Novipirellula artificiosorum: one gene and its partner. The protein of the gene in region 2 binds, or shares a complex with, the protein of the main gene of each other region. Links are inferred from orthologs where the notes say so. Each region holds a gene or a part of one and is shown on either strand. Other genes may lie near its edges.

Evidence for each region.
Region 1: rny (region 2) and Poly41_RS26120 share a complex: the UniProt entries of both Bacillus subtilis proteins name them as parts of the possible RNA degradosome complex. The link is inferred for Novipirellula artificiosorum from one-to-one orthologs.

The regions. Positions count from the first base shown.
Region 1 is NZ_SJPV01000012.1:151,682-168,112, forward strand. The notes cover bases 12,876-15,897. They hold Poly41_RS26120 (polyribonucleotide nucleotidyltransferase), read right to left. Parts: upstream 15,520-15,897; coding sequence 13,231-15,519; downstream 12,876-13,230. Other genes in these bases: rpsO (30S ribosomal protein S15), read right to left, coding at 15,851-15,897. In the rest of the region: Poly41_RS26085 (sialate O-acetylesterase), read right to left, coding at 1-664; Poly41_RS26090 (GH116 family glycosyl-hydrolase), read right to left, coding at 1,042-4,254; Poly41_RS26095 (alkaline phosphatase D family protein), read right to left, coding at 4,584-6,086; Poly41_RS26100 (glycoside hydrolase family 97 protein), read right to left, coding at 6,126-7,991; Poly41_RS26105 (glycoside hydrolase family 95 protein), read right to left, coding at 8,057-10,435; Poly41_RS26110 (TolB family protein), read left to right, coding at 10,927-11,865; Poly41_RS26115 (3-keto-disaccharide hydrolase), read left to right, coding at 12,146-12,832; more of rpsO, read right to left, coding at 15,898-16,120. UniProt on the Bacillus subtilis protein: Involved in mRNA degradation. Catalyzes the phosphorolysis of single-stranded polyribonucleotides processively in the 3'- to 5'-direction. Necessary for competence development in Bacillus subtilis.
Region 2 is NZ_SJPV01000002.1:382,000-398,346, reverse strand. Bases 12,961-15,898 are described here. They hold rny (ribonuclease Y), read right to left. Parts: upstream 15,245-15,898; coding sequence 13,676-15,244; downstream 12,961-13,675. Other genes in these bases: tilS (tRNA lysidine(34) synthetase TilS), read left to right, coding at 15,671-15,898; Poly41_RS07230 (TrmH family RNA methyltransferase), read right to left, coding at 12,961-13,662. Also shown: peptide-methionine (R)-S-oxide reductase MsrB, read right to left, coding at 1-331; Poly41_RS07270 (carboxylesterase family protein), read right to left, coding at 415-1,173; Poly41_RS07265 (hypothetical protein), read left to right, coding at 1,282-2,169; Poly41_RS07260 (serine/threonine-protein kinase), read right to left, coding at 2,187-4,364; Poly41_RS07255 (sigma-70 family RNA polymerase sigma factor), read right to left, coding at 4,467-5,096; Poly41_RS07250 (hypothetical protein), read right to left, coding at 5,178-7,907; argH (argininosuccinate lyase), read left to right, coding at 8,147-9,523; Poly41_RS07240 (tetratricopeptide repeat protein), read right to left, coding at 9,520-10,890; Poly41_RS07235 (FMN-binding protein), read left to right, coding at 11,025-12,749; more of Poly41_RS07230, read right to left, coding at 12,859-12,960; more of tilS, read left to right, coding at 15,899-16,347. UniProt on the Bacillus subtilis protein: Endoribonuclease that initiates mRNA decay. Initiates the decay of all SAM-dependent riboswitches, such as yitJ riboswitch. Involved in processing of the gapA operon mRNA, it cleaves between cggR and gapA.

The DNA of each region.
Region 1 (16,431 bases), on a different replicon or contig from region 2:
GCACCGTTTGCGTCATATCACGTGGCATCCACGCTTCGATTGATGAGCTGCCCCAGCAGGTGAGGACAATACCGATGGGTACTTTTGCGAACTTCTCAAGCTCGTGAGCAAATGCGAAAGCCACGGCGCTGTTAGGGGGTTGCTCTGCCCATTCGCCATCACAAGCTTCCTGCTGATCGAAAGCGACCGTGCGATGAACCGTAAAACTGCGGATGTTTTCTGCGGTTGGCACCAATGCGTCGATTTCGGGTACCGCAGCGTATCCCATATGCATGTTTGACTGCCCCGAACAGATCCAGACTTCGCCAACGACGACGTCGCCGATTTCCAATCGTTCGTTTCCAACAGAAGAAGTAACTTTGATGATCCGAGGCTTGGAAGTAGAGGGCATTGGATCGAGTTCTATCGTCCAACGCTTGGAGGTATTTGTGATTGCCGATTTTTTCTGCCCGGCAAACTCGACCGTGATGGTCGCTCCCGACTCGGCCTTGCCCCAGACTGGCACCGGCATGTCACGCTGCAATACCGCATGGTCTCTAAACAGAGAACCCACCGTTAGTTCCGCTCTTGCAGCATTGGGAATCAAGCCTTCAACGGCAAGCAATAGAGTGGCTGCGGTAACTAGCAAACAACGATTCTTCATGCCAATTTTCCTGCTATTCATGGACGTTTCCTTCGTGACTTTTTACGAACTGGACAGCACCACTTTGTGGGCGATTTGCCGTCATTTGCTGAATCAATCTCGGACGGAGCGGCAAGACGCTACCCGCTGGTATTTCATGGTCCTAACCGGCGGCTAGCGCCTTGCCGCTCATAAAGGGGGCTGTCCACTTAGGTTCCGTTTGGTAGTTTCCACTTCTCTTTTTGCACAGCCGGTCGGTTCACAATCTGTCGTAACAATCGAACTAACAACCTATCCGAAAAGGGGTCTGACCCTTTGTCGACCGACGTTTTGATTGCTCAAAAACTCGTTGTTTTCCAATGGAATCGCTACCGATACGCTCAGACCAAGAGAGGGTCAGACCCCTTTTCGGATAGGTGCTAACCATAACGCACCCGCACTTCCTGACCCGCTTTCAGGTTAAGACCTTTCGGGAAACGAACAACGTAACGGCCTGCCTGAAGTTGGAACTCCGCCGGAATCTCCTTCCCATCAACGACTACGAGCGCACGATCCGCCACCGTACTGGCGACTTGATCGATGGCAAGTTCGTTCAACACAAGCTCTCCATCGTGCAACTCAATCGACGCGGATTGTTGGTCGCCCGTCACTTTCTGGGCGAAGCTGCCCCAGCCCTCGGCCGCGGTGAACGCGGCCTTAAAGTTGTCCGGCGATATGCGTGGGGCAAACCCGATGCGTCCTTTCGGCCCGTGGTACTCGAACCCGCAAGCGGCTAGGAAGACACCATAGCTGGCCATGGAGCGAGCATAGTGATCGCCGCATTCGATCTCGTTGTAAGGATTCCGCTTGTCCGCACCGTAACGCTCATGCACCGCCTTCGCGATGGCCAATCCCTTTTCGACCAGCGCGTCGCCGGGTTCTCCTTCGTAGACCATGTGGGCTGCAACCTGATACTCGAAGCCGTTCATGCATTCGTTGAAATAGCCGCCCGGGCCGGTATACACCGGTGGGTTCTCTTTAGTCCGCAGGTCATCTCCAGGAACGGCCTCGGTCGCACCGCCTTTCGGCCACGTGCACATCAGCAAACCGGCTTCTCCGGGCATTGCATACCAGCGGAACGCCTTTTCGATCTCGATGTGATCCAGGGAATATTGGCCAGCGTCGGGGGCGAAATTGTACTTCCACAGGCTGTTGAGCGCTGAAACCGTTTCTTGCTGCGGAATCACGCGGCCCAGGCCCACTTGGTGCATCCAGGCCTGCCCAAGCACTTGGTCAATGTGACAACCCTTGTTCGAATTGAGGGCACGTTTGGCCGGGTCGGGTTTGTGAATGAAGTACTCACCGTCGAACACTTCCGCGACGATATTCTTAGTACCCCGATCGATGATCGTGCGGCACTGCCTGGCGAAGTCTGTGTCGCCCATCTCGACCGCCATCGCTTCGCCCGCCGCCAGAGCCCCGAGGTACATTCCACTTAACCAACCCATCGGTCCGTACCAGGAGGCATCGAGTGTGTGCTGCTGTTTACCTTCGAGCAGCCCGTTACCGTCGCCGTCTTCACGAATCAAAAACTCCGTTGCTTGTTTGACATTCGGCCAGATCCGTTTCAGGAATTCACTGTCGGCCGACATCTGATGTTCGCGGTAAGCCCGCAGGATCGAACCAGCCTGGCCGTCGATGGCTGGAGTGGCATGGACTTCGCCACGATGCCCAATGATGCCGGAATCGGGATGAAAGCCGATGCCAGTTTTGAAGTCCACTCTCTCGCGAAAGGCTCGCTCAAGCTCGGGGAACACCCTGCCCAGCGATTGCGCATAGTGCCACACGTGCGTGCAGGTGCCGGGGCAACAATCCACACCCTCCCACGCATAAGGCCGGCCGTTGTCGAACCAATGAAACGTTTGGCTTGCGATGCAATCGATCGCAATGAAACTGCGATCGAGCAACCAGTAGGGCAGTGTACTGTCATACCAAGTCCTGTTCCACGTACGCGTGCCACCAAGCAGTCGCTGTTTGTTCTCGCCAACGTAACCGGCAACTTCGCCAGCCGATCCGAACCAAGGCGCATAGTGCCTGTGCAATTTGGCAAAATCCTGAATGCCGAGCATCTGGCTACGACCTTCGCCCTTCTCGTTATAGTCGGGGAAATACCAGGTGACGGCAAAGTCCACGGTTCTCGATTCCCCCGGCGCCAACCGGAATGCAGCAAACAACCCGCCGACGAGCAACTCTCCAAGCGGTTTGACGGCATCTTCTCTGTGCGCGAGGGGTTTCGCCTGCTTAAAGAGTTCAGACGGGCTCTCCGGATCGGTCAGCGACGGAGCGGCCGAAACCGTCAGCCCCTCTGCCGCTGCGTCATCTAGCAACGTCAGCGTGGTGGATCCGTACCCGTGTTTGTCTTCGATCCTGCCGTCGGCACGCGTTCCATCGGTGAAGACGATCTGGTCCACGGTAATGTGAGCCCAGCCACCGGTGACCTCATCGACGATATGGATGCGGGCCTTCTTGCCTTGGTAGGCCGTCATGTCGATTGACACCGGATTCAGCGTACTGCTGTTCTTGCCGGCGACGCGGGCGACCTCTTTGCCGTCAACCATCACCACCACGTACACGCCCTTTCGACTGCCGCCACCCACCGTCATGTAGATCGAGTTTCGCTCGACGGTGAACTCTGGGCTGACCAACGTACCGGTGCAGGAGTCCGCGGCGATGTGATCGCCACCAAGACGTGTGTTGTACGAATTCGCGATGTGCTGGCCCGTGTGGCCCGTGATTTTCTGCTCGACCGACCGCGATTTGACCGGGAATGGACCACCCGCGAAGGCAGCACCCTCGACGACCCAATCGCCCCAATCTTCGGCCTCGAAATCGGCGAAGAGAATGTCTTCTCGTGGGGAGGATGCCGTTGCAAAGGGCTCCACCGTGCTAAGCATACTGACCCGGCCGCCGCCTTCGATAATCCGGTTCCTGCGCTGGCCGAGAGCGGAATCCGTCAAATAGGGGCAGGTCGCGTTCTGCATCCAGCTGCCGAGGTCGACATCCACGTCAGCGTCTGACGTATTCGTAACGGTGTAGCTCATCACCGTCGCCGGCAGAGCAGAGTCTTTCGCATTGAGGGGAATAAAAGGACTGAACGCCTCAAGCGTGATCTCAAGGGGAAATCCCTTCTCGGCATAGGTCACTTTGCCAATCGGATACTCCCCCCGAAACGTCACGTCGGGGAAGCCTTGTCGATCGAGCGTTCTCGTCGTTGTCTTGTCGGACTTCGTAGCGCGGATCAGGAATCCCTGCGCCACGTCGGCGCCGTTTCGTTCGGTGTACGCTTCACCGGCTGGGACTGGTTGGGCGTAGTGTCCACCGAGTGTAAATGCCGAAATGCGTTTGCCGTGATCGCGTTCGCGTGTGTAGTTGCACTTGAAGATATCCCACAACCACAGCCGGCCATCACCGGCCAGGTAAAGCTGCCCGCAGCCAATGCCACCAACAGGCATCCCAACATACTTGAGCTGTTCACCCGAGAACACTTCGGGTTCGCCACGCTTGGTCAGCGAGGCGATCCACTCGGGCGTCAGCTTTTTATCGGCAGGGATCAGATGACCCGCGACATCTTCGGCCGTAAACGGACCAGCCATCACCTGCGCACCGATCGGAAGGGCAGAAGCGGTAGCCGTTGCACCTAAAACCTGTAGAACATCTCGGCGACTGATTTGCGGCGCGCAATCGCAGGAAGAGGAACAACACGAGGAAGTTTTGTTTTCTGAGTGAATTGAAGTCATTTCGTTTTTCCTGTTCTTTCGATTGTCGCAGCGAACGGCCAATGAGCTCTTAGCTGGACAGCGCCACTGTCATCTTCATACAAGCACGAAGCGCAAGCAGCGTGAATCACTTACGTCAATACTCACTCGCTTGCGTTTCGTGCTTGTCTTTGCAACGTTTCCACTCCAAAATTGGCGCTGTCCAGCTAGAGTCCCGGAGGAGTCAACTGACTGTGTTTTAAGATCAGCTTGTGAATCTCGGTACCATTCTCTTTGATCAGCCGGAAAGTCACTTCCGGGTCGGGCAGTTCGGCATCAATGGAGAACTCACCAAAGGCGTACTGACCGGATATGCCGTAAAACTGTGTATCCCACTTTTCGCTCGTCACCGAGGGACCAGATCGACCTCCCAGACTGCCGGCCTCAAACTCGTAGAAGGAAAAGCCGGAGGGTCGTGGAATGCGAAATCCGCGGGCACCGTGCCGGTCGCCAGAGATGAGCAGGACGCCGCCGATCCGATTCTTCTCGATCAGGCGGAAGATGCGCTCCCTCCCCTCTGGGTCCCAGACGCCCCAGGAGTCTTTTCCTTTCGACACATAGTCACTCCACATCGAACCACAAGAGAGAATGATGAACGGCCCCTTGCAGTCAAGCAGTTGCTCTTCAAGCCACTTCATCTGTTCATCGCCCAGAAAAGATCCCTTCTCGTTTTTGCGAAAGTACCGATTATCGACCATGACCACGTCGCAAGGTCCCACCCGTGCACGCAGAAAAACCCCGCGACGCTCGTCATTGAATCCATAGGACGGATTGTTCCAGGCCTGCTTAAATACATCGCATACGCCTGCTTTGTCTTGTTCGGTATAACCTTTTGGAACGCCCGCCTTGTCGTTACTGAAATAGTCGTGATCGTCCCACGTCGCGTAAACGGGAACGGTCGCTGCCAGATTCTGCCAGGCCGGTGTCAGATCCCGCATCAAGTAGTCCATGCGGTGCAATCCCAAATGGTTCCATCTATCCTGCACCGCAATATCCCCAAGCAGCAGTATGGCCGACGGTTTTCGGCTACGAATCAAATCCGCCTGCTTCAGATTCCCTATCCCCCATCGGTGAAAACAGCTTCCGAATGCGATGCGGACTTTGCCCGAAGTCGTTGCGGCAGGCGCCGTCACCAATGCTGTAGGTGCAGGAAGGGAGACCGGCTTGCCGTCCACCAGAACCCGGTAGGGATAGCGTGTGCCAGAGCTCAGGTCTGTGACCGTGACGACTGCCGTCAGATCCGATTCGACCGTGCTGTTGACGGGCCCATAGGACCGATTTTCACCGTCCACCGACACCTGTACCTCCACCTTTGCAGGCTTCAGGGTACGGATCCAGACGTTGGATCCCGTTTCGGTGACCGATCCCAACAAGGGGCCGCCCAAATGTGTCATTTCCGCCTGCCGACAGAGCGTCTGGAATTCCGGCTGTTCGGCTAGCCCCGCGAAGGTACGGTCTTTGGATGCGCTCAAATAGGCATAGGCAAATTTAAGTAGGTTTTGCTTAACAGCGGGCTGTTCGCCCCACAGGTTAAGAATTCGGAGACTTGCTTCCAAATCCCCGGTCTTGAGCTGCTGATGCAGCGAATTCTCTTCCCCAAGTACGCCCGAAGGATTCAGCGAGAATATTCCAGCAAGCAGAAGTATGGCCGCAACCATGCCCTTTTTCATCACGAGCTCCTACCTTGTTCTCTTTGCTTTTTGAATGAATCAGCTGTCGCCCTGGGGACGAATCCACATACACTGTCCGCCGCCAACAGCCATCTTGGCCGAAACCACGTCGCCGCGTTTTACGGTCGCGGGGGTGATTTCATAGGCCTCCGGATTCTCGACCCCGTGTGCATTCGGTGCATCCTGATAGAGAGTAGCCTCGTAGGTCTTGCCCGGCTCAAGGAAGTCAAGCCGTACCTCGAGCGTACGCTCGGTTTGGTCGCTGACCGAACCGACAAACCAAACATCGCCGCTACGACGGGCGACCGTGATGTAGTTTCCGATCTTCGAATTGAGGACGCGGGTCTCATCCCACGTCGCGGGCATGACCTTCAGCAATTCGAATAGGTCAGCCTTCTTCAGATACTCTTCCGGAGCATCGGGAAGCGTGACGAGCCCGGTATAGATCACCAAGGTGCGGGCGACCTCGCTGACCACCGTTGAGACATAGCTGTTCTTCTTTCTCGGCCCCTTCTCTCGCTCACCCGCATTGATGCTTTTGATCCCGAAATTGCCGTTGGCCATATCGAGCGGGCCAACCAACGCACTGACCATCGCCATCTGGAGAAACGTCTCGGGCGTAAAGGCACTTCGGCTGTCTTGCTGTGCATGGCAGTATTCGCGGGTGATCAGATTGGGCATCGTCCGCTCCACACCCGTCATGGGCACCGGGCCGTCGTGAAAGTTGATGAGAAGCTTGTTTTCTGCGGACGCATTGATGGCATCCCGAGTGAAACCGGCACGGTTGCCCATGAAGCCATATTTCATCCCTGCGGCGCCCAGACCGGCGTAATGGTTGAAGAGTGTCGGATCACCAAAGTCGCCCTTCTTACGATCGTAGTAGAGCATGATCCTGACGCCCTTTTCCTTGGCGTAGGCCGTCACCTTGGCAATGTCGACTTCCGGAGCAACCGTCATCTTTCCACTGCCCGCTGTCTTGAACCAATGGTCGTCAACGGTGAAGTATTCGAGCCCCTGTTCGGCGCAGAAATCGATCAGACGAAGGTAGCTGCGGGTATCAATGCCATAGACAAACTCGCCGTTGTTGTAGCCGTGAATCCTCCAGTCCCAGAGCCCTTTGCCTGGCTTGATCCAATCGGTATCTGCCAGTTCGCAAGGTGCAGCCAGATTCAATGCGACGGTGTTCACCGTCAAATCCCCGGCCGTTTCGCCAATCAAAACGACCCGCCACGGGGTGAGCTGCGCTGCGCCGATCGAAACCGCGGAATGGGTCGCCACGAGCCCTTTCGTGGCCGCAGCAAAGCGAATTTGCATACTCTCGAACCCGGCTGCGGAATAGAGATCGGACTCAAGCAGCGCGACGTGCAAGCCATCCGTGCGCTCGGTTACCAAGGGAACCGAGATATTCTTTGCTCTCGTGACGTTGGCAATCGGTGCGCCGCGTTGCCCAGCATAGTGTGCCGCTCCATTGAGCACCTTGTACTCGCTGGTATACGTCATGTCTTTACCCGCGGACGCTTCCGACAAGACAAAACGAAACCCGATTCCCGTGTCGAATGCGCGGCAAAGCAACTTCACCGGCGTGCCGCCCGCCGTCAGCGAAAGCGTCAGCTCGCGATAGTGGTCGCGGATGGAGCTGAATTGGCCATACACGGGCGTCCAGCTCGAATCGTTGTCGCGGATGGATTGCCCGACCCATACCATTTCCGCACCCGCAAAGATTTCCATCTTCGAGGAGCCGACAACCGGATTGCCCCTCTTAGAGATGGAATAGATCAATTCCCCGTTTTCCACCGCGAACGATGCCGCAACTTGCCCGTCCGGGGACTGAAGGGTTACGGGGGCCGCATACAAATTCGTCGCAGCAATGGCGCCTGCAACAACCGCTACCAAGTACTTCTGCATCGACTCTTCCTCCACACGCTCAAACCGCTGATCGCGGCACAGGTTCTCAAGACGTCACGTTTTCTTCATCTGCCGTTCCAAGTGAAACGATCGCCTTTGGCGAGTTCTTGCTCACAGGTCTCCGTTCCATATCGAAGTCGTAGACGATTTCCACTGAGTGAACGAATCGTTGCTTCGGTCAACTGGCCATCTTTCCATTGGATGTCCACTTCAAAACCACCGCGTGCACGCAAGCCCTCTACCGAACCGGTTGGCCACGCCTTGGGTAAGGCGGGCAGCAGATGGACTTCCCCGTCGTGACTTTGCAGGAGCATTTCTGCGACAGCGGCTGTACCACCAAAGTTGCCGTCAATTTGGAACGGCGGATGCGTGTCGAAGAGATTGGGCAGAGTCCCCTTCTTCAAGAGGTTCGTCAGTAAGAGATGGGCATGGTCGCCGTCCTGAAAACGGGCCCAAAAGTTCACCTTCCAAGCCATACTCCAGCCTGTGCCGAAGTCGCCCCGAGCTAACAGCGATTTTCTTGCCGCCTCAAACAGTTCCGGGGTCGCATTGCGCGTGATCTGGCGTCCGGGATGCAGCCCAAACAGATGCGAGGTGTGCCGATGCTTGGGATCCTTCTCTCCATAGTCTTCCACCCATTCCTGCAATCGACCCGTTTTGGGACTGATCTGCATGGGTTGTAGTTGCTCCAATGCTGCTTGGATCTCGCCACAGAACTCTTGGTCAAGGTCACCCTTAGGAGCCAGCACCTTATTGGCTTCCAGCACATTGACGAAAAGGTCGTGAACGATCTGCAAGTCCATGGTGGCCGCGTACGTGAACACCGACTCGGTGCCGTCGGCCATGATGAACGCGTTTTCTGGCGAGTGTGATGGATTGGTGACCAGCTTGCCCGCCGCTGGAGTCCCCTCGGGTGCCTCGACCAAGAAGTCCAATACGAAGCGGGCTGCACCCTTCATGAGGGGATAGGCGCGCTCAGCCAGGAACTCGCGATCTCCGCTGAACCAATAGTGTTCCATCATGTCGCGCACCACCCAGGCGGCTCCCACGGGCCAAACGCCGTGAACACCATCCGCCGGAGTGGTGAAGCCGTAAATGTCCGACAGATGATGTAAGACCCAACCACGAGCTCCGTAGTGAACCTTGGCAGTCGCTTCACCGAAGGGAACCAGGCTTTCCATATAGTCGAAATAGGGAAGGTGACATTCCGAGAGATTGCAGGGCTGGGCAGGCCAGTAGTTCATCTGCAGGTTGATGTTGGTGTGATAATCGCTGTTCCAAGGGGCGACGTAATGCTGACACCATTTACCCTGAAGATTGGCGGGGAGTGTTCCAGGCCGCGAACTGCTGATCAGCAAATACCGTCCGTACTGAAAGTAGAGTGTTTCAAATTGAGGGTCGTGGCTGCCCTTTTTCACAGCCTGCAAACGTTCGTCCGTTGGCTTCTTAACCGCATCGCTGCTGCCGAGGTCGAGCTTGACCCGATGAAAGAGTGACTGATAGTCGGCCAGGTGTGCGGTACGCAACTGCGAGTACGACTTCTCGGCCGCAGCCCAGAGGGCCTTTTCGCAGCGAGCTGTGGCATTGCCAGAGAGGTCCTTGGCATTGTTGTAACTGGTGGCTCCAACCAAAAGCAGTGTGACTTCATCGGCCTTCTCAATGATCAGCGTGCCGTCCTTGGTCGTAACACTTCCGCCACGGACCCTGGGCAAGAGCTGGGCCTCGTATTGAACTCCGGTGAGTTGACCTCGCAGGATCAGCCGATCGCGTGAATCGACCAACGTGGTGGCATCATCACGTTGCAAGCCGGCGGTAAAGCTGATCTGTCCCGGCCCGTCGGCCGCCAGCTGAATCACGATGGCTTGATCTGGGGCCGAGACAAAGACCTCGCGAGTGTGCTCGACTCCATCAACGGTAAATTGCACTCGACTGATAGCCGTGGTCAGATCCAGATCGCGACGATAACCGGAGACGGTATCGGCAGCAGGAAAGTCAAGAAAGAGGTCACCGAGAGTCTGATAGGACTTGATCCGATAGGGACTTCCCATCATCTTCTGCTTGGCGATGCGGTTGGCATCGCCATTCTTTCCCTCAAACAGCAACCGCTGAACCTCGGGCAAGGCTGCCAAGGCCTCGGGATTGTTGGTGTCGCCAGGAGCACCCTCCCAGACCGTTTCTTCGTTGAACTGGATTCGTTCATGGTCGATGCCACCGAACACCATCGCGGCCAAACGACCGTTGCCCACGGGCAGCGCTTCGGTCTCCCACTTGGTGGCAGGCTTGCGGTACCAAAGCGTCAAGGGTTCGGAGGGAGCCGGAGCATCCTCGGTAAAGGTGAAGTCAGCTTGGGGATTATTGTCTTCATTCGGCGGAGGCGTCTTGGCCTGCGTGTTGGTGGCAGCAAGCAACACAGCGGCCAAAATCACGGGTCGTAGGTTCATCATGGTTCGTCCATATTTGCTGTTTGCGTACAAATGGAACAGCGACACGTTGTATCTAGCTCGACAACGCCACCTTGTGGGCGACTTACCGTAATTTTCTGAATCAATCTCGGACTGAGCGGCAAGGCGTTAGCCGCCGGTATTTCATAGTCCGAACCGGCGGCTAGCGCCTTGCCGCTCCTATGGTGGCGCTGCCCAGCTAGGTTTGGCGGTCTTACGAGGATTTCTCACCGTTCGGTTTGACTTAGCCTGGGGCGATGCCAACCGATCGGTCTCTATCATAGCGTCGTTTGTGATGGTCTGTGGCAGCGACGGCATTTTGGGTTTGCAGATAGGCAAGAACCTCAGAAATAGACAAGGTTCACGGCGAACCTCCTTATCATCGGCAAGACGGACTCGATCAACACTCGTCGTGTTACCCCGTGCCACGACCGTGCAACCCCTACCATGCGTAGGCATTGGGGAGTCGACGTCGAAAACAAGACGACGTTCGGATGCTCATCGAGCCAATCTACGCACCTGATGGAGCGATCATCTTCTGTTTGAGTCGCTGTCATCGCTTTGTGCCCTGCTGGAAAACCCAAGTTGCCACACTCTACCGCTGCAATGCGGATGGCACCGGCATACGCATGCTGTCTAACAATGCAGAACAGGAAAACACGCCATGGATGCTGCCCGACGGTCGCGTACTCTACATGCGATGGGAATACGTTGACCGCAATCAACTGCTCTACCATCACCTCTGGACGATCAACCCCGACGGGACATCCGTGATGGTGTATTTTGGCAATCAGTATCCAGGCTATGTGATGATCGATGCCAAGCCAATTCCGAACACGAACAAGATCGTGGCGTCCTTTTCACCTGGACATGGCATCCCCGAACACATGGGGTTTGTCACGATTGTCGATCCCAATGGCGGTCCTGACGACATGCAGATGACTCGCCGAATTAGCTCGAAAAGCTACCGCGATCCGTACCCGCTCAGCGAAGACCTGTTCCTCGTTGCAAATACGAAAGGAATCCATTTCTTGAATGGGCAAGGCGAGACGGAATCGATCTTTGAGCCGAAACAGACAGATGCCCGTTGGCAGTGCCACGAACCTCGCCCGTTGCGTGCACGCGTGCGAGAGGCGAACACTGCAAGCCATTATGAACCAGCATCCGCGACCGGACGCCTGTTCCTGGCGGATGTCTATCAAGGCCGCAATATGGAAGGCATCCAAAGAGGGGAGATCGAGAAACTGCTGATACTCGAACAACTTCCCAAACCCGCCAACTTTTCTGGCGGATCGGAGCCCTTAACGATCGGTGGCACGTTCACATTGCATCGGGTACTCGGTACCGTCCCGGCGGACGATGCGCCGATCGATTCCTACGCGACCGATCAGGCTTACTGGGAAACGTCCCAGTTTTCGCGTTTGCCGAAATGAACGGACTTCGGAGAGATGCCTCGAAAACCTCCTGCGCACGCTTCCGCCGGATGAGCCAAATTCATTGCTGACGGTCCGCTAGCGTGTTTTTGTAAATGATGTGGGAGCTAATCGGAAAAAGAGTGGCAGAAAGCGATCACGCCTGCATTTTCCCGCCAGCATTTCCTAGCAAGTCAACTTGGATGGAAAGCGTCCGCAGCAAGACGACCGAAATCGGTGTAAGATTGGTCGTTTGCCGTGTGCACAATCCCTTCCCCCTATCCTGTAAGCGAGCCTGCCGATGAAGACCACACTGACGTTCCTTTTTTGCCTTGCCCTTTCCTGTGCCGCAACCCTCGTCTGCAATGCAGCCGACGATGGCTGGAAGCCCTTGTTTGATGGCAAGTCCATCGACGATTGGACCGTCCGTGGAGGAACCGCGCAGTATCGAGTCGAAGACTCCGCGATTGTGGGGACGACCGTTGAGGGCAGTGCCAATACGTTTCTATGCAAAGGCCCTTATTCGGACTTCGAGCTGGAATTAGACGTGAAGTGTGATCCGGAACTTAATTCGGGAATCCAGATTCGTTCCCACGTTTACGAAAAAGACACGCCCCAGGCTTCGAAGCCCAAGAACATCCGCAAAGCGGGTGTCGTCTACGGTTATCAATGTGAAATCGCGAAAGCAGCGGGTGGTGTCGCCGGCAACTTTTGGGACGAAGCGCGCTGGACTCGTTGGCACGATGATTTCACAAATAAGCCCCAGGCACAAACGGCGCTAAAGGACGGCGAGTGGAACCATTATCGCATCGTTGCAGAAGGCAACCGCATTCGATCGTGGGTGAACGGAGTGCCCTGTGCCGACTTTACCGATGACATGGACAGCAGCGGTTTCATCGGCCTGCAAGTTCATGGCATCAAGAAAGGCGCGGGGCCCTACGAAGTTCGTTGGAAGAACGTGCGGATCAAAGAACTTGGCGAAAAGTAGTCGACGAGGGACGTCAATTTTACTAATGATGCCAACGGCATCGAAGAGGGTAGCCCCGGGTCGCTGAAAGCGGACCCGGGGAAAAAGCGGACCCGGGGAATACGCCACCGCGTTCAGACAGCGTCCCCGACGGACCGTCGTCCGCCGGGAATCGGCTGCACCCTTGGCGCACCGTCGGCCGGGATATCCCTTGTCAAGTTGCACCTCTGCAAAGCTCGACTCCGTTTGCTATCGGCAACCGCACGATACCAAAACTTAGTGAGCTCCTGCCTGCAATGATTGGACACCGGAGCATTGCCCTGGAAAACCTCCAGCGCACGCTTCCGCCTGATGAGCACAAAAAAGGACGGGCACACATGCACCCGTCCTTTTCTTAGGAATCACTCTCCAATTGGCAGTTAGTCGCGATAGCGGCCACCGCCGCCTCCGCCACTGGGTCGACCGCCACCGCCACCACTGCGGCCTCGGCCTCCACCACCTCCGCCACCGCCTCGACGACGTCGGGGTCGATCTTCGCCGTCACCGCCATCACGGTCACCGCGGTCGTCCTCTTCGCCTTCCACTGCGGCTGCCATTTCGTCTTCTTCGCCCAACTCTTCCAAGGCTCGACGACGGCTCAATTTGACGCGGTCGTGCTCATCGACGTCGATCACCAACACCTTCATCGGATCGCCGACGGCGACCACCTTGTCAATGCTGCTGATGTAGCCGCTGCTCAATTCGCTGATGTGGCAAAGCCCATCGCGGCCCGGCAAGATCTCGACGAAGGCACCAAAGTCCTTGATGCTGCTGACGATGCCGTCATAGATCTTTCCGATCTGGACCGTTGCCGTGCAGGCTTCGACTTGCCGCATGGCTTCCGCGGCCGATTCCTTGTTCGTGCTGGCAACCAACACGGTTCCGTCGTCATCGACTTCGATGACACAACCAGTTGTTTCTTGGATCCCACGAATGTTCTTTCCGCCCGGTCCGATCAACGCGCCGATCTTATCGGGAGCGATCTTCGTTCGCAGCAATCGCGGCGCGGTCGATGCCGTTTCGCGACGCGGTCGCTGGATGGTCGTCAACATCTTACGGAGAATCTCGATACGAGCTTCACGCGACTGCTTCAGCGTTGCTCGAATCACTTCGTCGCTGATTCCAGTGACCTTCAAGTCGAGTTGAATGCCGGTGATCCCATTCTGCGTTCCCGCAATCTTGAAGTCCATGTCACCGAAGTGATCTTCGGTGCCAAGAATATCGGTCAACAACGTGAAGTGGTCCGAGTTGGGATCTTGGACCAAGCCGACCGAAATACCGGCGACCGGGTTGCTGATTGGAACGCCTGCGGCCATCAAGCCGAGCGTCGCACCACAAACCGAAGCCATGGAGCTACTTCCGTTGGATTCCAAAATGTCACTGATCACTCGGATCGTGTAAGGGAAATCCTCTGCGGCAGGCAACACCGGGGCAACGCTTCGCTCGGCCAAACAGCCATGTCCGATTTCACGACGTCCTGGGCCACGAATCGGGCGACATTCGCCGACCGAGAACGAGGGGAAGTTGTAATCGAGCATGAACTTCTTGCTGTACTCTTCCTGTAATCCATCCACACGTTGTTCGTCGCGAGCGGTCCCCAGCGTGACGGTGATCAACGCTTGGGTTTCGCCACGTTGGAACAAGGCGGATCCGTGAACTCGTGGCAGCAGATCGGTTTCGCAGTAGATCGACCGCAAACTTTTTCCATCGCGTCCATCCGGACGTGTGCCGGCGAGAATCAAGTCGCGGACGACCTTTTCTTCGAGGTCGTGCCAGACCGACTTGAAGCGATTTCCATCGATCGCTCCGTCGGCTTTCGGATCCGGAATCACGTCGCTCATGGCACGATCGCGGAGAGCCTTGACGGCATCGGTGCGATTCTGCTTGCCCGAGGTCTGCTGGGCGTCGCGGAATTGGTCGTAGTAAGCGTCATTCAAACGCTGGAACAACCCATCGTCCTCGGGTGCGACGTAGTCGATTTTCTGAGGCTGAACCTTCTGGTACAGCTCGTCCTGCAGTTCAATGATTTCTCGGATCGTTGCATGAGCGAAATGGATCGCTTCGATCATCTCGTCTTCGGCCATCTCGTTGGCGAAGCCTTCGATCATCGCGACCTTGTCTCGCGAACCACTGACAATCATGTCCAGTTCGCTTTCTTCGAGATCATCGAAGGTTGGGAAAGCGATCAGCTTCCCGTCCACCTTGCCGACTCGCACCGACGCGACCGGACCCTGAAACGGCAGCGGGCTGATGTGCAACGCCACACCGGCACCGTTCATCGCCAAAATGTCGCCATCGTTTTGCATGTCGCTCGCCATAACGAACGCTTGCACCTGAACTTCGTCCTTGTACCCGGCTGGGAACAACGGGCGAATCGGTCGGTCCATCAAACGGGCACTCAACGTTTCCTTGGTACTTGGGCGTCCCTCTCGTTTGAGGAACCCACCAGGGAACTTTCCTGCCGCAGCCAAACGCTCGCGGTAATCACACATCAGCGGGAAAAAATCAAGTCCCGGCCGCGGGTCACTCGACGCTGCGGCAACCAACACGGTCGTCTCGCCATACTGAACAATCACCGAACCGGCAGCTTGCTTGGCCAACTGGCCCGTTTCGAACGACAACACGCTGTGTCCGATTTGCTTTTCAACTCGTACTTTATTCACAGTCACTTTGGAAACCTTCCTTCCACCTACTACAATTTCATTAACATTACAAAAGAATTCACGCGATTGATCCCCTCCAGCGTGGATGCTTGGGGGCAGCGCATGAGACAAACAAGCGAAGCGGGTCGCCGATTCGAAAAAAGAGCGAAAGGGACACCCGAGGCGTGGCACACAGCCGTGGTATGGCCTCTGGCAGAAACCCGATCGAAATCAGCGCACGGCAAACCGCCGCCATTAACCGCATGGAATGCAACAGAGAGAAGATGCTTTGGCCCGCCGCTCTCGGCGAGCCGAGCTGTTTGCCAACAATCGCACCGATGCGGTGTCTACGTTTGGGCTATTTACGGATGCCCAACTTACCGATGATATCGAGATATCGCTGCGGGTCCTCACTCCGCACATAATCCAGCAACCGTCGGCGGCGGCTTACTAAGCCCAACAGCCCACGTCGCGAAGCATAATCTTTGCGGTGAGTCCGCATGTGTTCCGTAAGACCGTTGATGCGTTCGGTTAAAATCGCAATCTGAACTTCGGGGCTGCCGGTGTCGCCGGAAGCCTTCGCGTGTTCGCCAATGACTGCGGTCTTACGCTCTTTCGAGATCGTCATTCTTGTTCTTTTCGTTTCTATTACGTCAAGTTTCTTTGATTCAGACTTCGTTTCGCCGTCTTCAACCAATTGGATCGTTTTCTACTCCAGTCGGGTAGTTTACCGGCAGCTGGCAATCACGCAACGGCAAATGGCCCCCCAAAGTGGTTTCACCGGCCGAAAATCCACGACGGTGGATGAACCTGCTCCCCGCTGGCAACGTCTTGGATCGGAGTGCCGCAGCCCACAACCGTTCCGCAGGCCGCAACCCCGAACCCTGCCCCCCCCCGACTCCGAACGTTTCGGGCTGTGGGTTCCCGACCCGCGGCATT
Region 2 (16,347 bases):
CCGTACCCGACTTGAACTTGGTCTTGCTGCTGAAAAGCGGCAAGTCGCAAACGACGCAGTGGTACATCCCCTCTTTCTTGTTGTCCCAGTATCGATTGCGAAACGCCGTTTCGGTTGCCTCGTTCTGCGTGACGTTGAACTGGATCCGACTGAGCGAGCGAAGTAGCTCCGCCTTCGTTTTGGGCTTGTAGGGCTCCGTATCCGCCTTCTCCTCCGCCTCCGTTTCCAATGCCGATTCGTCTCCCAACGCCACGTCGCGGTCGCTGAGGCCGATTGCCGAAAGCAGTAGCGTTAACGCGGGCAGCAGCACGAGCAGAGGAGTGAGCTTCATCGAATAAGTTCCTGTCGAGTGGTTGGCAAGACGAATCGTCGCTTCCTTCATTATCACCCACTGTCTAGTGAATTGTCCAGTTTTTACTTGCCACGTTGGTGGCTGAACATCCACTGGTAAAGCTCAGGCGTTGCGTAGGCGGACGACCAGCTGTTGTGATTGATGTGCTCCAGAGTTGTGAATCGAATCTTCTTTCCACCCGCTGCTTTGATCGCATCGACCATTTCTTGAGACTTCTCGAATGGCACGACCGAATCGTCGGTGCCATGAAACGCCCAAATCGGCACGTCCACTAACTTGCTTCCATCCTCGGGATTGCCGGCTCCGCAAATCGGAGCCACGGCCGCAAAACGATCCGGATGGTCCGCTGCCATTCGCCACGACCCGTAACCGCCCATGCTCAATCCCGTCAAATAGACGCGATCCTGGTCGATACGATACGTCGAAGTGATCGAATCGAGCAGTTCTCCCAGCAGCGATTGTTGTACCGGCGAGCTCCAAAAATCGTCTTTGGGACACTGAGGCGAAACCAAGATGTACGGTAGCTCGTCGCCTCGTTCGGCCATCATCGGCGGCCCCCATTTTGCAACCAGACTGAGTGGCCCGTTGCTCTCGCCTCGTCCGTGCAGAAACAGCATCAACGGGTACGGCTCCGTCGACTCGGCATAGCCACGGGGAAGGTAGATCAAGTAGGGGACACCAACGGAGTCCTTCCAGGAAAAGGTCTGTTCGACCTGCTTGCCGGCCGCGGGTTCGGCCGCGGCGTCATCAGCTTTTCCGCTCGACAGGCAAATGACGGTGGAAAGAAACGAGAACAAAAGGTACTTTGCGGTGGAAGGCATGTTGAAATTGCTCGAGAACCAAAGGAAAGAAAGTTGTGAAAGCGAATCGCTCTGGGACCTGGTAAAGTGTAACAGAGCGAGTCTATCCTAATTCAAGTGAGGTGCACGATGTCTCCGGCAACCCCGTGGTCGCGAACTGCAGTCCGCGCAAAGCTGTCGACGAGTCGGTTCGATTTGGTTTCCAGCTTCTTGCTTGCCTTGGTTTGGTTTGCCGGCACCTTGGTTTGCGTTTTGCTCCTGATCTGGGTCCTGGGTCGCGCGGCGTCGCCCGTTCCCGTGCCGCCAAGCCCGGCTGCCGTCTCATCGGTCGCGTTACCACACGATCGGAGTGTCGATGCAGGCTTCGAGGTGCCGTCGGATGTCGAGGTTGCTGAACTGATCGCTCCGTCGCTCCAGGAATCGATTCGTGCGGTGACCCGAGCGGTCCGAAAGGTCGCGGTGTCGGTTGATCACCAGGGTGGATTTCCGGAGCGATTGAGAGCCGGCGTTTCACTTCGTGTGGGTCCCACTCTCGCACAGGAAACGGTTTCAAGATCGGATCGTTGGCATCTTCAGTTCACGGCAAACCGTCTCGAAGACTACGCGAAACAGCTGGATCATTTTGGGATCGAAGTCGGTGTCGTTGGCGGGTCGATTCAAGGTGTGGATGTTGCACGCCAACTTTCCGGGGACCCGGTCAAGGAACGAATTCTCGACAGCGCAAGTGAAAAACGGCTCTACTTTCGCTGGACGACGCCCAGTCCACTGATGCAATACGATCAAGCGTTGCTGTTGCGTGCTGGTATCGACTCGGAAGATCGGCACGTGTTGAAGTTCATTCCCGCCACGCTTGAGGAAACGCTTGCCAAGACGGAGCTTGATTATGCGATCACGCACGGGCGCAAGTCAGCGCACGAAATCACCAAGACCGTTTTTGAAAGTGTGCCGACTGCTAACGGTTATGCTTTTATCGTGGTTTCGCAGCGGTACCGTCGTGTTCCTCAATCAGGAGACTGAAGCAGAATCGGTAGAAGCTATTCTGTATCGCCGGCGTAGAACTTTCTTGCCGCGCGGTGCAATGCCAATCCTTGCCATTCGGCTGCCTGCTTGCGTGAGATCAAACCGACGCATAATTCGGGTGGTTGGTAAAGGATTTCAAGGGCTGCGGTGACTAGGTCGGCGGGCGTGTCGTGACGCGCTGCCAAGAATGCGGTCGTTCCCACGGTCGCGATCCCTGCGGCTGGCAGGTTGGAATGGGGGTAATCGGCTGATTCAATCGTCATCGGTCGCAGCGTAGGATGCTGGAGCGAAATCGAAATGGCGGAGGGAATCGGAACCAACTGCCAACGGTTGCTTTCCAGCAATCCCACCAACAGCGGGCTACCGCGACCGATGCAAAGCACCGCAGCGTCCGGTGCGTCGTCTGAAGCAAGCTCGCGCCATGGGATCACCTCTCGGGGCAACACCTCGGGAGTCAAATCAAGCGAGTCAAACAGCATTTCTGCGGTGGCACGCGATCCGCTGCCCACGGGGCCGACCGCAACGCGATGCCCGGGTAAATCGGTGAGCGAAGTGATTTCTGAATCGTGTCTCGCAAGAACATGGACGGCTTCATAAAACAGCGGAGCTACGACGCACAGCTCATCACCATTGACAGCCGACGCTTGCATCGGCGCCAACGAAACTTCGTGATGCAACAAACGGTCACGATTGTCGATCGATCCGTTGCTGGCCGTCACCGCGGTCGTGACGTGATAGCGAGAAATCAAGCGTTCTGCGATCTTGGCGGAAACCTCATTGTAAACGCCGTCTTCCAGCCCTCCGGCGATGGCGACGGTTGCTGGAATCGAATCGCGATTACGGTTCCACAACACGGAGATTCCGGCTGCTGCGAACGGAGTCAGTAACAGCAGCAACAGCATCGCGGCTTGAAATCGCCGGTGCGAAACCGACGTGTGGACCATCCGTCGTCCGGAAAGGGCCGCAACCAATGGCACGCCTTCGAGCCACTGCCAGAGCTTAACGGGCATCGATCGTGGCCGCGCGGCAATGGGACGACCTTCTAAATGCGCCTCCAGATCCTCGGCCAACTTGGATGCGGAATCGTAGCGTTTTTTTGGGTCTTTCTCTAAGCACTTCGCGACAATCGTTTCCAAGTCCATCGAAACATCGGCCCGTAGCGAGCGAAGCGACGGTGCTGGGTTGTGTACCACTTGCAGCAACGTTTGAACCACCGTGTCGGCCATGATGGGGGGGCGGCCGGTGATGCATGCAAACAGGATGGCTCCGAGTGCATACACGTCACTGTGTCGGGTCGCTTGGTCGCTGAATCCACCGGCTTGCTCAGGAGCCATGTAGTGCGGTGTTCCTACGGCGGCGCCTGTTCCCGTCACGCTGCTGTCCGAATCCATCCGCTTGGCTAGGCCGAAATCGGTCACGTGGATTCTGTCGTGCTCGTCGATCATCACGTTGGCCGGTTTCAAATCGCGATGCAACACTCCGTTTTGATGGGCGTGATGGATGGCACGAGCAACGTCACGGACGTAACGGACCGCATCCCTGGGGGCCAGCGGGCTCTCTTGAATCCGCCGCTGTAAATCAGTGCCACGGATGAATGCCATCGAGAAAAAATGGTGTCCTGCGCGTTGACCAAAATGATAGACCGGTACGATGCCCGGATGGCTCAACTTGGCGGCCGCTTGAGCTTCGGTATAGAACCGGCGCACATCGGATTCGTCGGCAAGCATTCCGCCTCGGATCATTTTGACAGCGACCATGCGGTCGAGTTCCGTTTGCCGGGCAAGGTAGACGACGCCCATGCCACCTTTGCCGAGGATTTCCAGCAGTTCATAGTCGCCTAGGTTGAACGGCAACGTTGGTCCATGGTCACCCTTTTTGCGGTGTGCCATGGGCAGTGTCGCTGCGGGATCCACGTTGGATTGTTCCCCGACGGCAGCCGAAGTGGCAATCGTTTCCGCCCCGCCGGCAAGCAGCGATTCCTCGGAAGCATGACTCGCAGAGGATGCTGCGGCGCCGACCCTGCCAACGAGATCGGCAGCTTCCATCAATTGTCGCAACTGATCGGCGACCTCAGGAAACTGTTTCAAGAAATCGTCACGGCTTGTCATTTCGCCGTCATCACACGATCGCAAGTACGCGGCAAAGGCAGCGTCAAGCGGATCCGCTTCGTCGGGAGCTTCGTTTTCAACCATGCAGAACGTGTCGGGCTTCGAAAGAGAGGGGCGTTACGGAACGGCCTTGTTTTACCTCAGGCACAACTCAGCTGCGGTGAGGGGCGAAAAAAATTGGAACTTTCACAGCCATGGGCTCATATCGGCATCCAAAATGGTCCGCATTTTTTGCAGTCCGCGTTTCAGCAGTCCGGCCACTGCGGTGTCACTTTTTCCCATCCTTTCGACGATTTCTGCCAGCGACAGGCCTTCCATGTAACGCAGCCGGATCGCCTCGGCTTGAGTTTCAGGTAACTGATGCAGCGCTTCGAGCAGCGCAAAGGTCGCTTCGCCCCGGATCGCGACGCCGCTCGGGCTTGTCGTGCTTCCCGGCAATTGAGCGATCCAACCGCCACCGGCGGAATCGCCCTTGATCGGCTTGTCGCCCTCGATCTCGCGTTTGAGTGACCGTTTTTGTGTTGTCACATGGCGTGTTACCGCCGTTGCGACGTTGTTCTTCAAAATCCCGCGTAGCCAGCCCGCAAATTCCGCAGGGCTCTCGCCGCGAAACGAACTCAAGTCACGCTTTGCTTCCAAAAAGGTCAACTGAACGATGTCGGATGGATCGATCCGCCGTCGCAATCGTTCAGACAAGTAGCGATGGGCGAGCATCAGCAGAAAACCACGATACTGCTCAAGCAAAACACCAAACGCCTCGTTGTCCCCCGCCTTCGACGCGACGACGAGCTGAGTGGTTGAGCCAGGTTTATCCACAATCGGTCGCCCGGATACGAACAGGTTGGAAGGGAGGAACAGCCCCGCTTATTGTAGTCGCTCGCAACCACTCACGTCGAGCTATTGTCGCTGGGCATCCACGACGGCATCGACCACCACTCGATCATCGTACTGCGTTAACGTCGCTTGGCCACCTCGAAACCACTGCAACAGGGGTGGTGTGTAGCCAAGCGGCGGATCGATTGGCGGCCGATTGGCAGCCCATGCCGTGCTCTTCCAATGGAATGCGTCCGCGTCATACAGATAGCGGCCGCCGAGCGTGCATTGCAAATCCGTGCCAAAAATATCAGCGATCGATCCCATGGCCTGATCTGGGTTGACCTTCAATTGTCGCGAAAGCATGCCCAAGAATTGTGCTCCCGCGGCACTGGTCTGGGAGCTGCGATGGTACAATTGGTCCGTCACCCAGCCTTCCAATTGGCTTCCCACTAAGTCTCCGATCCGAGCTCGAACTTGAGCTGCGTCTTCGACTTCAACCGATGCCCAATAGGGCAAGCTTGCCGTCAAGATGTCTGGGAAGAACGACAGCACGCTAAAGCCGCCGCCCGTGTAGCGATACAATCCGCCAATCAACCGGGTCATACCGGGCCCGACCGGTGTGCCTCGACCGATACCCAGTGGCAAACGATCGAGTGCACCTGGCAGGGGCCACGCTCCGAGGTAACCCGGCAACTGACGCAGCGATCGATACGATTTTAGCAAGCCATCAAAGTCTTCGAGATCGGGTGGCGACGAATCCTTGATGGCGGCAAACAAGTGCGTCGGGGGCCCTAGCAGCTCCGATGCAACGTGTGCTTGAGCAGCGACAAGGTCGTCCGCTGCGAATTGAATCGCCACTCGAGTGGGCGGGCCAAGTTGTTGTGCCCATTTGCCGTACTGGGCCGGCGTCAGCGGAGCCACTTCGGCGTGAATCGATAGCCTTTCCAGCTTCGGGGTATCGTCCTTGCCGTCCGACACCCCCTCGCGACGTACGCCGATCATGATCGGATCCATATGGGAAAAACGGTTCGAATAGGCCGCGGCGATCGTCTCGTACCAGGCGGCTTCCTCCGCCGTGACCGACTTCATCTTCACGTCGGCGATTGGCAGGAATCGTCCTCGCGCTCCACGGCGTGTGTCGATCAAGCCAGCGCCAAGCGAGACCACACCGCTGCCATCGCTGCGCTGGCTGAAATCCGCCGGCAGGTACCCTGCGGCAACCAGTTGATCGATCGATTGGATCGGGTTCCCCTCGGCTGCCGACGCCATGCGTGCCAGGTGCACCAGTGTGATCTCGGCTTGCGAAGCAAGTCGACGGCGCAGTTCGATCAAGTATTCGGGCGATACCAATCCTTGCATCATCCGAGGCGACAGGTAGGCGAACACCGTATCCTCACGCTCCAATGGCATCAATTGACGTGTCAATTGAAACTCGGGTGACTGAGCCAATGACGGCGCCCCGGCAGCAACTTCCAAGAATCGTTGCACGAGCGTTTTGCTGTTGGTGACCAAGATCATGTTGCCGTTTTCGACCAGAAACGATCGCACTCGGTTATCCGCACTTCGCAAAAACGAAACCGACTTGCCGCCAATCCGCGTGTCACTTAGCTTGATCGTTTCGTCGCTACCTGCTCGTGTGCTGCGATCGTTTTGGAGCGACGAGCGAAACAGAAATACATTGCTGACCTGGAAAAGGACGCCGATCGATGCACCGTCGTTGAGGAACAAATCACGACCGATGATCGCTTGGTCTTCAATCATGGTGGGGCCAAGCATGCGGGACATCTGCGTCATCTTGAGATTCAGCTGCGATTCGAGCGATTCGGTCGCTTGAGTGCGGAAGCCTCGGAGCGTTGCCATTCGTGAAAGATCTCCACCGTATTCGTTTGACAAATCGGTGAACCAGAGATAGTTTTCAAACGAGCCGTAACGAAGATAGAAGCACTCCGGTGGCACACTGCCGGCAAGCGGCTCGACCGGTATCGAGGGGGATTGTGGTGGCCGGTTCCCCTGTGGAAAGGAAGGTGCCCACGAGGGCGCTGCGGGCAGGGTGACTTTCGTGCTGGCCAGGGGGTCGGCTGACATGCGGCCGGCAGCCGCCTGGCGAAACACGACTTCTTTTTCGTCCTCGGCACCTGCGATCAGCTTCAAGGTTGAAACCAGTGCGTCTTCATTGGAAGGATGCGTTTCGTACCAATCGGGTAGCGGTAAACGCAATCGGCCTGACAACATCGCAACCAGGTAGGTTTCAACCCAAGGTGGATAGTCGCTCAAATCGATTTGCGTTTTGACTCCCGTGGTGTAGTCGGCCCACCATTGTCGAAGCCGTTCGTCATGCAGCAACGGCTCCTTTTCGGGAACCAGTTTGTATTGCCCAATCGGTCCATCGGAATCACCGAGCGTCACGAGGAAGGGTTCGTCCGAGGGAAACAAGAACGAAACCCGTCGGGCCACTGTCGCTTCCTTGTCTTGGTCGGCGCCGGTGAGTTCGCGAATCAGACTTCCCACGCGGCCCAGCAGCCTTCCGCGCCCCGGCTGCGGGACCGGACGTTCAGAGGGGGGAGTCACACGCATACGGACCTCGCTCGAGGCAGGGTACAGCACCTGGCCCGCCGAGCCGGTGGCTCTCAACCGCGGCAGCGAGCCCACAGGGACCGGCGAGGCGAGAGGGATTTCGATCGTCGCCACGCCAAGCGGGTTGCCCGATACGGCCGAAACCATCACCTCGGCCGCCTCTGCCAACGTCGTAAGCAGGCCAAAACAGACGGTAAGTAGCAGCGTGTTTGGCGAGAAAGAGAGCGTGTTGTTCATGGGATGCGAGTGAAAGATCGAGAGAGAGGATTGGAACGTGCCGGGGGTCGCTATCAACGGGCGTTCCGCGATAATAGCGGTCCTGGTATCACGCGTGAAACAAAAAACGGAGCGGAGCGGGCCAACGGTCCCTCGCAAACCGGATTGCTGGCGACTTCCAAGGAGAGACCCGGCTTGTCGTTTTGCGCCCGATCCTGATCGCCCCATTTTGTTCGCCTTCCAACAAGGATAGTCATACCGTGGATAGTCCGTCACGTAGCGGTGTTTTTCAAGCCCAAACCGATAAGCGACTCGAAGCGTTTGCCGAGAGCATCAGCTTCGACCGCCGGCTGTATCGCCAAGATATCCGCGGCTCCATCGCCCACGCCGACATGCTCACCCAGCGTGGAATGCTCACAAATCAAGAATGCGAGACGATTCGGGACACTTTAAAGGAAATCGAGCAAGAACTCGATGCGGGCACGTTTCCGATTTCGTTCGAGCTTGAAGATATCCATATGCATGTCGAGCAAGCGCTGATTGACCGTGTTGGCGACGTGGGACGCAAGCTGCATACCGCTCGAAGCCGAAATGATCAGGTGAGCACCGACGTGCGGATGTGGGTTCGCGAGGCACTCGATCAGGTGGACTCGCGACTGCTGACGCTGCAACGAGCCTTTTTGACGCGTTGTGATCAAGATTTTGATGTGATCTTGCCAGCCTACACCCATCTGCAACGCGCCCAGCCGGTCCTCGCACCCCACTACTGGCTGGCATACATCGAAAAGCTGCAGCGTGATCGAGGCCGTGTTGGTGATTGTCGGCGCCGCTTGAACGAATGCCCACTGGGGGTTGCCGCCGTAGCCGGTACGACGTTGCCGATCGATCGTGACCAGACTTCCGAGACGCTTGGTTTTGATCGGCCAACGGCGAACAGTTTGGACACCAGCAGCGATCGTGACTTTATGCTCGAAAGTGCGTTCGTCCTGTCACTGATCGCCTCGCACTTAAGTGGTTGGGCCGAAGAATGGATTCTTTGGAGCACGGTGGAGTTTGACTTCATCAAGTTGCCCCAAGCGTTCTGTACGGGCAGCAGCATCATGCCGCAGAAGGTCAATCCCGACACCTTGGAACTGACTCGTGGCAAGTCGGCACGCGTCATGGGCAATCTGCAAACGTTGATGTTGTTGGTTAAGAATTTGCCGCTTGCCTACAACCGTGACTTGCAGGAAGACAAACCACCGCTCTTTGATTCGTTTGATACCGTCATCGCATCCCTTGAATTGGCTGCGCCCATCGTCGAAGGATCCACGCTACGTCGCGAATCGATTGCCAATGGATTGGAACGTGGCTACCTCGACGCAACGACCTTGATGGAGTGGATGATCCGCAAGGGGATGCCGCAACGGCGAGCCCATCACTTGGTCGGTGCGATTGTGGGTGAAGCCATGAACCAAGAGGTCGCGTTAAACGAACTGCCGCTGGAGGTGTTGCAGTCGCACGCACCAGAAATTGACGAATCGGTGTTCGAGATTCTGGGCAGCAAGAACGCGGTCGCGGCGTTCGTCAGTTATGGATCTACCGCACCCGATCAGGTGCAAAAGCAGATCGATCGATGGAAAAGTTCCCTAAGCTAGACGAGCTCGCAGGCCGCTGCCACAACATCGGACCAATTCCCCAGTTGTTGTTGTCGAATCAGCGTCATGGACGGATACCAAGGCGTTTGATTGACGTCGGTGAGCCAACGCCAATCAGGAACTTTGCCTAGCATCAAGAGGACGTTTACACCCATCGCACCGGCCAGATGTGCGATCGCGGTGTCGCTGGTGACGACCACGTCCAGATTTCTAAGGACGGCTGCCGTGTCCATAAAGGCGCCACCGGCCGTGTCAAAGTCGCTTGGCAAACTGAGAATCGAATCGGCAAAGGAACACGATTCCATTTGCTCGATCCCATCCCCGAATTGCAAGCTGATCAGCGAAGCATTTGGGATCGACTCCAGCGGCGCAAGCGTTTGCAGCGGAATACTCCGATAGACGTCGGCATGATGCTCGGGGTTGCCTTGCCAGTTGATTCCGATGCGACGCCCGTGGGGCACTTGCCTGGCAAGCCATTGTTTCCAATGATCGATCGCTACATCGGACACCCGTAGATACCCCTGGCCCTCTGAAAAGAGCTCTGTCGCGTACGCTAAGTTCCCCGTTTTCCCGAACCAGCGGTCGACCACATCGATCAAGGAAGCGTGATAGTCAACGGGAGGAACGACGGAACCGGTGGGCAACAGCAGGTCGATTCCCGCAACGCTTGAGAACAGCGGCAGCATGTTGCTGTCACACTGCACGTAGACCGTGGCGCCCGCTTTCTTGAGCACGGCTGCGACTCGAATGAACTGGATGGCGTCGCCACGGCCTTGTTCGGGATACAGCAAGATGGATTTCCCCGCGAGATCTTCACCTTGCCACACCGCTGCGGTGACTTGTGGTCGATACGTGCCTGGCATGGCCCATCGCCATCGGTACTCGTTCCATCCGAGCTCGTAATGGCCCAGTAGCAAATGAATGACTCCGAGGTTTCGGTGAAGTTCCGCGTTATTCGGATCGACCTTCAACCCTTCTTCGTACCATTTCAGTCCTCGCTCCACTTCACCGCTCCAAATCCACAACGTCCCTCGGTTCTTTAATGCGGACAAATAGCCGGGTTGCTGGTCGAGTGCGGTTGCGAGCGCCTGTTCTGCCTGATCGATTTTTCCCAACATGCGCAGCGAATTGCCCAGATTGTTCCATGCGATTGGGAATTGCGGCTGGAGGGCTAACGCTTCGCGGTATGCCGCGACCGAATCGTCAAAGCGTCGCTGATCGAACAAGGCGATCCCCAGATACACCAACGCGTTTGCGTTTTGAGGAGCATGAGCAAGCACATGACGGTAAAGCTGCATGGCTTCATCGATTCGGCCGCCTTGATGAAGGTTCCAGCCTTGGGTCAGGAGTTCTTGAATGCTTGGCATGATGCTCCTTGCGTGCTCTGTGTTCGATGCCCGGTGACCAGGCAACAAGGGATGCGCGGCACTTTATCAATTCAACTTGGACTTGGCTATGCAGTTTGTTGTACAATCGTGCCTTTCCGCTATTCTTGCGTTGCATGACCTCACTCCCTATTGCCAATCCGTCACGCTCCACTCGTGACCGTCGGTTTCACCGCTATCGATTGCATGTCTACCGAATCAGCCTGTTTGTGATGATCATCACGGTCATCCATGCGGAACATCGCTGGTTCGTTGCGCAGCAGCGAGGTGAGGAAAATCCGTCGCTGGTGATCGATCAAGTGTTGCCCTTGATCCCCAATGCTTCGAAATTGGGGGACTACGATCCCGATCATGGGGGGCAAACGGTGCTGGATGCAGAGGGTGAATCGCTTGGATTCGTCGTTCAAACCTCACCGGAATCGGATAGCGTGGTTGGGTTTTCAGGCCCCATGAACATGCTGGTTGCTTTTGATACGGACCATCGTATTGGAGGTCTTTCGTTGCTACGCAGTGGCGATACGCGTGAACACACCGAAGACGTCATTCACAATCAACGATTCATGACTTCGCTCAACGGATTGAATTGGCAAGAAGCGGCGGTGGCCGAGGTGGATGCGGTTTCGGGAGCGACACTGACGAGCATGTCGATCATTGATGGGGTTCGTTTGCGGTTGGGCGGTTCCAACCCTTCATCGCGCTTTGCGGATCCGATCAAACTGGATGAAGTCACGGCGTTCTTCTCGGACGTCGTTGGCCTCGTCCCCGACGCGAGGAAACCCAGTTTGCTTGTGGCGATGGATGCCGAAAACGTTGAACTTGGAAGGGTTTTTCGTACCTCGCCCCATGCCGATCAAATGATCGGTTACCAGGGGCCGACCGACACCTTGGTGGCTCTCGATTTGGAGGGCCGCGTTGTCGGTGCGGCGATCCGCGGCAGTTTTGATAACCAACCGTATGTCCGCTATGTCACGGAAGACCGCTATTTCTTTAACCTGTTCAAAGGATTTACGCTGTCGGATGTTGCGGCCCTTGACATGGTCGATGCGGGAATCGAAGGTGTCTCGGGCGCGACGAAGACGAGCACGACGGTTGCCGAAGCGTTGATCTACACGGCACAGCAGATTGAGCGGGAGCAACCGTTGCCCAAGCTCAAGGCGAAGTCCTTGTGGTCCTTCGCGGCTCGCGACTATGGCACGGCAACCGTGGTCGCCCTGGCACTCGTCGTGGCGCTAACGCATCTGCGAGGTAACCGGCGTTTACGAGTCGCCATGCAAATCGTCTTGGTGGTTTATCTCGGCTTTATCAACGCCGACATGCTTTCCCAAGCTCAACTGGTTGGATGGTCACAAAACGGCGTCGCATGGAAAGCGGCACCGGGGTTGGTGATGTTGACGCTTGCTGCATTGGTGTGTCCCCTCTTTACCGGACGCCAGGTCTACTGCACGCATCTGTGTCCTTTCGGTGCCATGCAAGATTGGACACGGCGCGTGCCGTTGAAGACTCGCGTCCCGCGGTGGCTCGATCAAGGACTGCGGTTCCTACCCGCGGCGCTATTGCTGCTGGTAATCTTGGTGGCGATGTTGCACGGGTCGGTGCCGCTCGTCGGCATCGAACCGTTCGATGCTTTCGTGATTCGGATCGCAGGTTGGGCAACGATCAGCGTCGCCGTCATCGGGCTGGTTGCATCGCTCTTTGTCCCCAAGGCCTATTGCCACTATGGATGTCCCACCGGTGCGATGCTCGGTTTTCTGCGGCTCAACGGAGCCAGTGGGCGATTCACGCGGCGTGATGCGTTTGCAACGATCCTCGTGCTGTTGGCGATCGGAATCTATCTCTGGTAGGCAAGAAGTAACTCGGGCTGTTGTCACTTCCGCACGATCCTCTCACCGTCGCAATCCGCGTCAAGCTATCGCACGAAATTCCTGGTAACGGCGTCGTTTGTCTTGGACATCACTCACGGAGCGCGTGCATCAAAATCGCGGAGGCGACGGCGACGTTCAGGCTGTCGGTGCCGAGCTGCATCGGGATCGTGATGCGATCGGTTGCCAAGGCCTGAATACTTGGATCGATCCCTTTCGCTTCGTTGCCCACCATCAACACACGGGGTACAGGACTCGATGCAAAATCGGTGACCGCAGTCGCGGAGGGATCCAGTGTGGCTGCAAGGGTGCGAAAGCCTGCTTCGTGGAACCGCGTTAGCCAATCGGGGGCACTGCGATCGAGGGAGAATAGCTGATGTTTGAAGACGGTCGCCATGCTGACCCGGACGACACGGCGGCTGAGCGGGTCCGCCGCCGCGTCGTCGAACAGGATATGGTCGATTCCAAACGCTGCGGCGGAACGCAAGATGCTGCCTACATTTTCAAGTTCGGTGACCCCCAGCAACATCACGGCAAGTCGAGGCCTGGGGCGAGCGTTGAGAAAGTCCTGGGCCGATTGGACGCGGGGTCGCAAGCCACACGCCAGCACGCCGCGATGGAAGTCAAATCCAACCAGTGCGCCAAGACGGTCGCGAGAGAGCGTGAAAATGGGGACGGATTCAGGCACACCGTCAGCGTATTTCGATTCCAGGCCCTGTTGCACCAATAGCGATTCGATCGTGTACGAACTGGCGATCAATCGCTTGACCACCCAATGTCCTTCGGCAACAAAACGGCCACCGTCGGCGGACACATCGCGATGCCGCAGATTCGCGTAGACCGAGATCCGAGGATCCTCCAAGCTGGCAATCGGAATCGCTTGACCGATACTCATGGGATTGCCGCCGCTACTTGGCCGTCTCGATAAAACGTGATTCTCTCAAGACGGTCACCTTGATTTCGCCTGGGTAGGTTAGCTCTTGTTCAAATGCCTTGGCGATGTTACGACAAATCGTCGCTGCTTGCTCGTCCGTTGTTTTGTCGCTGTTGACGATCACTCGAAGTTCGCGGCCAGCACTGATGGCGTACGCCTGCCGTACTCCGCTGAAACGTTCTGCAATCGACTCCAGTTCTTCCATACGCTTAATGTAGCGCTCGAGCGATTCGCGTCGTGCACCGGGACGACTCGCACTACACGCGTCACCGGTCGCCACTAACATGGTGTAAGGATGCTCGGTGACGATCTCGTCGTGATGACCCAAGGCAGCGTGGACCACTTCGGGACCTTCGTGATGGCGACGAAGCAGGTCCGCACCAATCTTCGGATGGCCTCCTTCGAGTTCATGGTCGGCCGCTTTACCAATGTCATGCAAAAGTCCGCAGCGACGTGCCAAATCGGCATCCATCCCGAGCATCTCGGCAAGCAATCCCGACAGGAAGGCGACTTCGACACTGTGCCGCAGCACGTTCTGACTATACGACGTACGGAAGTGCAAACGACCGAGCATCTGCAAGACCCGTTCATGAACACCGTTGACATTCACCTCATCGGCCGCCTCACGCCCCTTTTGAAGGATCAGATCGTCCATTTCCGCGGTCGCTTCCTTGACCACTTCTTCGATTCGTGAGGGATGGATGCGTCCGTCACTGATCAACCGCTGAAGCGATTGTCGAGCGATCTCACGACGGACCGGATCAAACCCGCTAACGATCACCACACCGGGCGTATCATCGATGATCACGTCGACGCCGGTTGCCTTCTCGAAGGCACGAATGTTACGACCTTCGCGGCCGATGATTCGGCCTTTCATGTCATCGCTGGGAACGTCCACCGTGCTGGTCGTCGATTCGGCGGTATGAGCCGATGCGTAGCGCTGGATCGCCGTCAGTAGCATTTCACGGCCTTGGGCTTTCACCGTTTCACCGAGATGCTTTTGGTGCTTCAGCAGGACCGAACCGATCTCTTGCTGCAGATCTTGCTGGAGCGAAGAAAGCAATTTTTCACTCGCTTCCTCACGCGTCATGCCGCTGGCTTTCTCCAACACAACCTGCTGCTGCTTGATCGTTTGTTCTAGCTCGGCTCGCTGCCCCGTCAGCGCCCGCAATTGGGTGTCGAGTCGCGTTTGGGCGTTCTCGAGCCCACGTTGCTGTTTGCGCAAACCCTCCTCCTGTTGAGAGAGGGATTCTTCGCGACGATCCAGTTTCCCGTCGCGTTGGAGCAGCACCTTTCGCTCAGCGGCAATCTCTTTTTCGGCTTCGGATTTGATCGCCAAGACCGATTCCTTGCCGTCTACAATCGCCTTTTGGCGTAAGGTTTCGGCTTGAACCTTGGCGGCTTCAAGAAGCCGGTCGGCCTCCTGCTGAAGCTGTTTGCGGCGATTGACCTGCAATCGCTGGGCAATGCCCAGCACGATCCCAGCTCCAACGAGAAAAGAGAACGCGCAATACAGGATTGTCGTCTCGGTAGTGGCTATCATGGTCATGTCCTCGGAAACGAGAACACCAGAATCTACCTTCACGAGCAATCTTTTGTTTTGCCAGCGATTCGGCGCGAGTGGCTTTGGGAGCGTTCAGGTCGAACGAGCAAAGCGCGGCAAGCCGAGCGACGAGCAGAATGAAAAAGGTCCACATGATCGATTTGTTGGTCAAAGAATCCGCCGGGGAAGACGATTCTGTTGTTCAGAGGAATTATTGGTTGGAAATCTCAGTTTGTGATGTTATCCACTACAAATTCGCGGTTTTTCAACCTTTTTTGCGTGGAACAACCCAGGTTAACACCTGGCGTAATGTGGCGAAACAACGAATCGAGAAATCTTGTCTGTTGCGTCTGAATTTGCGACACAATGTGTAATCTTGTGCACTCGACTGCTCGTGTTTTTACTCATGCCCTGCCGATCGACTTGATGACACCCCCCCTCTCAGAAGATGACTCCTGGGCCGCGTTCTGCGTCGCCATTTCACGCGCATGGGCCGTTTCTCGTTGGGGAAGCGTCGGGGTGGTGGTGGGTTGCAGTGGCGGTGCCGACAGCGTTGCCCTGCTGCGGGCGTTGTGCGAACTCCGCTCACATCGGCTCCCGGATGCTTGCCAGGGGTTTATTGTCGCAGCCCATCTGAATCATGGCATTCGTGGGGACGAATCGGATGGGGATCAGGCCTTCGTTCGTGAGTTGGCCGACGAATTGGGGGTCGATTTTTTGACGGACAATGTCGTGGGAGATCCTTCGACCGATGAGGATTCATTGAGGCGGTTTCGAATGTCGTTCCTCCGTCAGCAAGCCGAGCGAATTGGCGCTCGCTATGTCGCTCTGGGGCACACGGCCGACGACAACATCGAGACCGTACTGCACCATCTGTTCCGCGGTACGGGGCCGGCCGGTTTGGCGGGTATCGCCCCTCATCGCTCGCTTGGGCAAGATCTGGTTTTAACCCGGCCGATGTTGTCGATCACGCGTCGCGTCGTTCGCGAGGTGCTCGACTCGGTGGGTCAGCGGTGGCGGGAGGATTCAAGTAACCAGAACGGCGATTATCGACGGAACTGGATCCGCCACGAACTGATCCCCTTGGTCCGGTCAAAGTACCC